2 regions of the Mesobacillus sp. S13 genome follow, and region 2 is predicted to be linked to the other one. Evidence: riboswitches for the same ligand, from Rfam matches in the RefSeq annotation. Region 2 holds a riboswitch; the other holds the start of a gene.
The links. Region 2 has a riboswitch for S-adenosylmethionine ahead of mtnW (2,3-diketo-5-methylthiopentyl-1-phosphate enolase). Riboswitches for the same ligand answer to the same signal wherever they lie in the genome.

Region 1 (3,411 bases), 510 kb from region 2:
CAGATCCCCGGCCAGCTTTTTTACGGGAATCTGTAGGTGCATGTCTGATAAAATGGCCTCTGCCTGATTGAAAAGCTGTTTCCAATTCACCCAATGCTTGTTTTTCATTCCCTGCACTGTGTGATTAAGCATGATATTTTCTGCTACAGTCAGCGACGGGATGATTGCTGTATCAACCTCCTGGTATACCGTCTGGATTCCGAGTTTCTGCGCATCTGCCGGCTTGCGGATTTCCACCTTCCTGCCATCAAGCTGGATTTCACCGGTGAAATGGTCGTGTGCTCCAGAAAGCACCTTCATTAATGTGGATTTGCCAGCGCCATTCGCACCGATCAACGCATGGATCCTGCCCGTTTCTGTGCTGAAATCCACCTTATTCAGCGCAAGCACTCCCGGAAACTCAATACTGATGTTTTTCATTTGAAGTTCCATCCCGATGTCTCCTCTCTATCATTCTGCAAAGCAGACACTCTCTTAAGTTTGAGAGTGCCTGTTTTGATTGAGTGTAAACTGGAAAAAATCGCACAGAATTTCCAATTCGCTATAAAAGTGAAATTCTCGCTATATAAATTGAAAAGTCGCTATAAAACCAATAAAGTCGCTATATTATTGAAAAAGTCGCTATATAATCGAGAAAGTCGCTATATAATATTTTTTTCAGCTATAAAAACTTCTCAACCAACCATTTCCATATTTATTTCTTATAATGATCCTTCAATTTCTCCATCCAGTCTTCCAAAAATGCATCGGATTTGCCCCAGCCTTCGATGATTTCAGCTAAATTTGCCATGTTCACCGGTTCTTTTGACTGCTGCAGCTCTTCCTGTGAAATCAGTGATGCTTCAAGGTCATAGCTTGCTGGAGTTTCTTCACCGGCAAGCTTTTTCGCAAGCAATCTCATATTCACTTCCCCAATCAGCTTCGGGTCAACAGCGGCCGTGTATTTCCATGAGCTTCCATCTCCCTGGATTTCCTGCAGGTCAGCATTGGAAACATCAATTCCGTAAATCTTGATTTCATCGCGGCCTGCTTCCTTGATGGCACGTGCTGCACCGATCGCAAATGCGTCCCAAGTTGCGAAAATCGCGTCAATTTCTCCTTTTGGATGCTTATTCAACATCGCTGCAACAGCGTTCTGCGTCTGTACGCTAGTATCGGCTGCAGCCACTCCGAATCTCTCAACCTCTTTGATTCCTGGATTCGCCTTTAAGGTTTCCTGGTAAACTTTATTTCTTCTTACCATCGGCGGGAAGCCATCTACCCATAGATAAACGATATTTGCTTCGCCATTTTGGTCTTTCACAAGCTGGTCTAGCGCCTGAGTGGCGAGGGCTTCATCGTCCTGGGAAGTAAGAGTGACACCTTCTACCTGAGCAAGGTCTGGATTCGAATCAAAAGTTACAACACTTTTGCCCTCATCCACTAACTTTTTCACATCATCTACTGTTGCCGCATCGTCACCATGCGAGATGATGAATCCATCATAATCCTGCTGCAGCCCTTGGTTAATCGCGTCATGGAATTTTGCTGTATCTCCATTCGCAGTAAAAACGTCTACCTTAAAGCCAAGAGCTTCTCCTTCTGCTTTCGCTCCGGCTAAAAATTGTGCAGTATGGTCGTCTCCGCCAATCTTGCGGATAACTTTAATTTTGACTTCCTCACCTTTGGCAAATCGCTCCGGAACTCCCTCAACAGGACCGGAGGCCGTCTTCGTCTCTCCTCCGCCACAGCCTGTCAGCAGCAATGCGGAAGCAACTGCACCTAAAAATACTTTTTTCATTCCTTTTTTCATCTGAATTTCCCCCTTTGATTGATCTGCCTGACTAACACAAATAAAAAAACCTCTCCAGAAAAGAGAGGTTTCAAACGCAGTAAAAATGCAAAGGTCGGATTCCTCTCTTATCTTTCAAAACAAAAAAATTGTTTTGCAGGATTTAGCACCAATTCCACTTGGAACGGTTGCTGGGCGTCATAGGGCCAGTCCCTCTGCCACTCTTGATAAGAGAATTTCTTTATTGAGTTAATGTTGCAAATCGATAAATTTTACTTTAAACTCCTATACTCATATTGTCAATATTATTTCGAAAATTTAATTTTATTCTTTTTTCACACCAAGCAAAAAGGAAGACTCCGCTTAGGAATCTTCCTTTTCAATTAACCCCTTCCTGCTGCGGTCATCCATTCAAACTGGCGAAGCTTCACTTCGTACAGTGTCAAAGGGTCGCGGTACAGTTCTGGGTTGATTCTCATTTTTTCAAGTTCCGTCTTGCCATACTCGATTTCGGAATTGGCATCTTCCACTGCTTTTTCTAGAACGTTGAATGGATTTTTGAAGAACAGGTTCACATCTCGTTCAATCGATTTTTCAAAAATCTCGAATTGCTGCAGGAATCTTTTCGCAGTGGTTACGCCGATCTCATAATAATCTTCTGTCTCCAGATAGGTTTTGTATCGGTTATAAAGCATCGCATTGTTTTGCGGCAGCACGCCTAGCAGCTTGCCTGCGCTCTTCAGGAAGAATTGCTGTGGTGTCGAGCGGTTCATGATGTTGATTTTTTCATAGTGAACGCCGTTCGTCATCCGGCTTGCATCGCGGCGCCAATCATCAAGTACCCTGAAATCGCAGTCCAGGCTGATCCGTTCATCTCCATACATCGAGTTGAAACCGTCAGCCATTTCATTCAGGTAGTTTTGGCTATGATCGAATTCGTCCTTCGAATGCTGAATCCAGCTCTGCAAATCCTCATGGAATTTCGGCAACAGTGTTTCATCAAGATATTCTCTTATCTTCTTGTTCATCGCTTCATCCATTTCAGTATGGATTTTTCCGAAATCGCTATCCTCTGTTACCAATTCAGAACAACTCCGCAGGATTCCCGGAATTTTTTCAATGATTTCCGTACGGGTTTCGTCCTTGATTTTACGGTACGACTTCTGAATGGATTTCGATTTCTCTTCCTCGATGTCACCCAGCTGATTGATCGCACCATTCAGCTTGCTTACCATCTCTTCGTTCCAGCTGATTGTTTCCATATGGTCATTTTCAATTTCAATCCGTTTATCAAGCAAATATGTGATCGCCCTTCTCACAAAGAATTGCAGTTTTGCTATGCGCTCCTGCTCGAAGTCTACTGTGCTTCTGTTTGCTTGGATAAAATCAGAGAAATCTCTCAACTGCTTGCCTATGTCATAAGTAGCTGAGAAAGCGAACATCTTTGCTTCAGGATAGTATTGGCTGATTTCCGCTGATGTTTGGTCAAATACTTCTATTGCCTCTTGCTGACTGTAGACAGCATCTATTTTATTCAACAGGAAGTGAATAGGCAGCTGCGGGAAGTACTCGGAAATTTTCGTGAGGATTTCCCTTTCTTTTTCCGTAAAAGGGTCATTTGCGTTAAGCACGAATAATAG
Region 2 (3,411 bases):
GCATAATCAAGAAACTCTTGAAATCCCGGGCGGATCCTGGCGTTCTGTACAGCAAACTGAATGATTTCTTCCTTCTTCGAAACAGGTAGGAGAGAAAACATTTTCCCGACTCCCTCCCTGATCGAAATCCTGCGGCCCAGCACTGCTTCTTTTATTTCATCCCAGCCATCCGAACCGAATTCATTCATGATGGCTATGATATTGTCCTTTTCTGTTACTGTTCCGTCAAAGTCGCAAAATATTACTGGCTGACTCACTTTGCCACCGCCTCTGATGAGCCCCACAGGCGTATAGCTGTTTTCAATTCATCATGCTCCAGTGACCCTTCTTCAAGGCTTTTTCTCTGGAGTACGGTTTCAATCGCCTGCCTGAAAGCCTTGCCTCCACCCTGTGCTCCACCAGGATGACCATGGACGCCTCCGCCTGCATTTATGATTGAATCAACTCCGAAATCTTTAACTAATAGCGGCACCATTCCAGGATGTATGCCTGCTGATGGAACCGGGAAGGTCCTTTCGTATTGATCCTCAGCAGTCAGTGCCTCAGCAATTGATATCGCCTGCTGCTTTTCAAGTGCCACACTTCCATATGGTGACGGGAAAAGCGAGAAGTCTGCTCCGGCATAGCGGAGTAATTTTCCTAAAAGCAAGGAATGGGAAAAGCCATATTCATCGGCCGATGTCAGCGCACCGCTTACCGCTGGGTGAGCCATGATTGGGATGCTGATTTCATCATCTTCCCTTAGTTCCTGCAAAACATCCAAGCCATAGGCGAACACATTGAACAGCAGTGCATCGGCTCCAAGTTCAGCCGCTTTTCTTGCTTTGTCCTTCAACTGTGAAGTTCTTCCTGTCAGATTGGCCGCATATAAGGTCCTGTGCCCTGTAGTTTCATAGACTTGCTCAAGGACCTCTTTCCCAAGAGTGACCCTCTTTTCAATAGGTGTAAGCTCGTTTTCAAACAGGATTTCATCGTCCTTGATCAGGTCAACTCCTCCAAGGCTTTGTTCTTTAAGCTGTTTTAGCAGAAAATCCATATCACGTCCGATGACACCTTTGAAGATGCTCATAAGCAATGGACGGTCATAGACACCAAGCTTCCTCCTGATTCCTTCAATTCCGAAGCGAGGACCCGGGAAGTGTTTCTTTAACTCTTCACCAAATTCGAGATCGACAAGTTTCACTTTGCCATCAAGCGAGAGTTTTCCAAAAACAGTTGTCAAAATGGCTGGCAGGTCTGGTGAAAAATTGAGGGCAGGATAGGCGATTTTGATTGTTGCCACTGTTTCTGAATTATGGTCCAGGCTCGAGCCTTCTACAGAAACCACTCTTCCCTTATGTTTTCTTAATTGTTTTTGGTCCAGTTCCGGCAGGTCAGTCCAGGATCCCACTGTCAAGCCGAGCGCGATTCCCTCTGCTTTTTTCTGCGGGTTATGTTTGGCGTCATGGACTATGTAAGTCGCTGTAATTTCACTCATGAAGATCAATCCCTTCGATACTTATTGAACCCAGTTGTATTTTGGGCATTAAAAAAACCTCTTCACAAAGAAGAGGTTAGAAAATACACTAAACTCTTCTCATCTTTCAGCTTTCGCTGCAAGAATTAGCACCGTGCCCAGCTTACGCTGGATCGGTTGCCGGGCTTCATCGGGCTCGTCCCTCCGCCTGCTCTTGATAAGAAAATAATTTAATCAAGTTATTTAATTGGTTAAAGTAAATTTGTTAATTAGGATTATGTCAGGTTCATAAAACAATGTCAACTATTTTTTGAATATTTCCAAGCTTTCAATTCTGCTGACTGCTTCCTGCAGTCTCTCTGCCGAAGTCAGCAGTCCCACCCGCACAAAACCTTCTCCATAGTCACCGAATCCTACACCTGGGGCAACTGCTATATGTGCTTTTTCCAGTAAGAAATCCGCAAATTCAACCGAAGTAAATGGTTCTGGAACCTTCAGCCACGCAAAAAATGAGCCCTTTGGAGCAGTAACCTGCCAGCCTATCTTTGTCAGGCCGTCAATAAGTACGTTTCTTCGGGTTTCATATAGATTGTTTAGCTCGGCCACACACTCCTGCTGTCCCAGCAATGCTTCTGCAGCTGCTTCCTGCACTGCACCAAACAAGCTGACATACATATGGTCCTGCAGCAAGTTGATTGCGGCAATCACACTCTTGTTTCCTGCAGCAAAACCAACACGCCATCCAGCCATATTATAAGTTTTTGACAGAGTATAAATTTCGATTCCTACGTCTTTTGCGCCTTCAGACTGTAAAAAGCTTTGTGGGCGGTTCCCGTCAAATCCAATTCCACCATAAGCAAAATCGTGAACGACACAAATCTCATTCTCCCGTGCAAGCTCGATTGTTTCATCAAAAAATTGTTTATCGGCAACTGCCCCTGTAGGATTATTGGGATAGTTAAGGAACATCAACTTGGCTTTATCCAATTGCTCGGCAGCTAACTCTTCATAATCAGGCATAAAGTCATTCTCTTCCCGGAGTGGCATTGTCACCATTTTTGCCCTGGCCAGCTCGACTCCAGACCAGTAGTCAGGATAGCCGGGATCTGGAACGAGAATAGTGTCCCCAGGATTCAACAGACATTGAGGAATTTCTACCAGGCCAGCCTTGCCCCCGAAAAGGATGGCAATTTCTTCTTCCGGATCAAGGTCGACTCCGTACTCCCTTTTATAAAATGTCGCTGCAGCTACTCGTAACGAACGCTGCCCTCTGAAAGGAGAATACTTATGGTTCGCTGGATTCTCTCCAGCTTGCTTCAGTTTTTTAACAATATGCTGCGGTGTCGGTTGGTCAGGGTTTCCCTGGCCAAGATTGATGATGTCTGCCCCTTTTTCTGTATAAGCGCCCACCTTTTGCACCAGTGAAGCAAAAAACTGCTTGGGCAGGCTCTTTAGTAAATCTGACTGTGGAAATTCCATTTTCTCACCTGCTTAGGATTTATATGTTTATTTTAAAATTTTAATTTGAAATTCTAGTCACAAATGATATAACGTAAATAGTAACTTGTAAAGATATAATTTTCAGAAATTATGGCGGTGATGAATGATGAAATTTAAAATAGCATGCCTACAAATGGATATTGCGTTTGGAGATCCTGAAACAAATTACAAAAATGCAGCCAAACTGATTGAACAGGCAAATGGACAAAAACCCGATATGATAGTCCTTCCTGAACTATGGACGACCGGCTATGATCTCGATAATTTAAAGACCACAGCTGAAGAAGAAGCACAAGCAGCCAAAGAGTTTTTAAAGGATGCAGCTTTGAAATACGACTCGCATTTCATAGGCGGTTCTGTTGCCAATAAAACAGAAGCAGGCATTGAAAATACACTGCTTGTATTCGACAAAGATGGAGCCCAGGCAGGAACCTATAGCAAGCTTCATTTGTTCA

Region 1: it holds a riboswitch for S-adenosylmethionine, as region 2 does, so the genes downstream of both, LGO15_RS05300 (sugar ABC transporter substrate-binding protein) here and mtnW (2,3-diketo-5-methylthiopentyl-1-phosphate enolase) in region 2, are expected to answer to the same signal.

The regions. Positions count from the first base shown of each region.
Region 1 covers NZ_CP084622.1:1,042,192-1,045,602, reverse strand. Annotated here, with positions in the region: gene LGO15_RS05305 (sugar ABC transporter ATP-binding protein) at 1-432, opposite strand, end outside; gene LGO15_RS05300 (sugar ABC transporter substrate-binding protein) at 695-1,792, opposite strand; SAM riboswitch class I at 1,897-2,005, opposite strand; gene LGO15_RS05295 (dynamin family protein) at 2,155-3,411, opposite strand, start outside.
Region 2 covers NZ_CP084622.1:1,549,376-1,552,786, reverse strand. Annotated here, with positions in the region: gene LGO15_RS07730 (2-hydroxy-3-keto-5-methylthiopentenyl-1-phosphate phosphatase) at 1-257, opposite strand, end outside; gene mtnW (2,3-diketo-5-methylthiopentyl-1-phosphate enolase) at 254-1,477, opposite strand; SAM riboswitch class I at 1,574-1,680, opposite strand; gene LGO15_RS07720 (pyridoxal phosphate-dependent aminotransferase) at 1,760-2,935, opposite strand; gene LGO15_RS07715 (carbon-nitrogen family hydrolase) at 3,063-3,411, shown strand, end outside.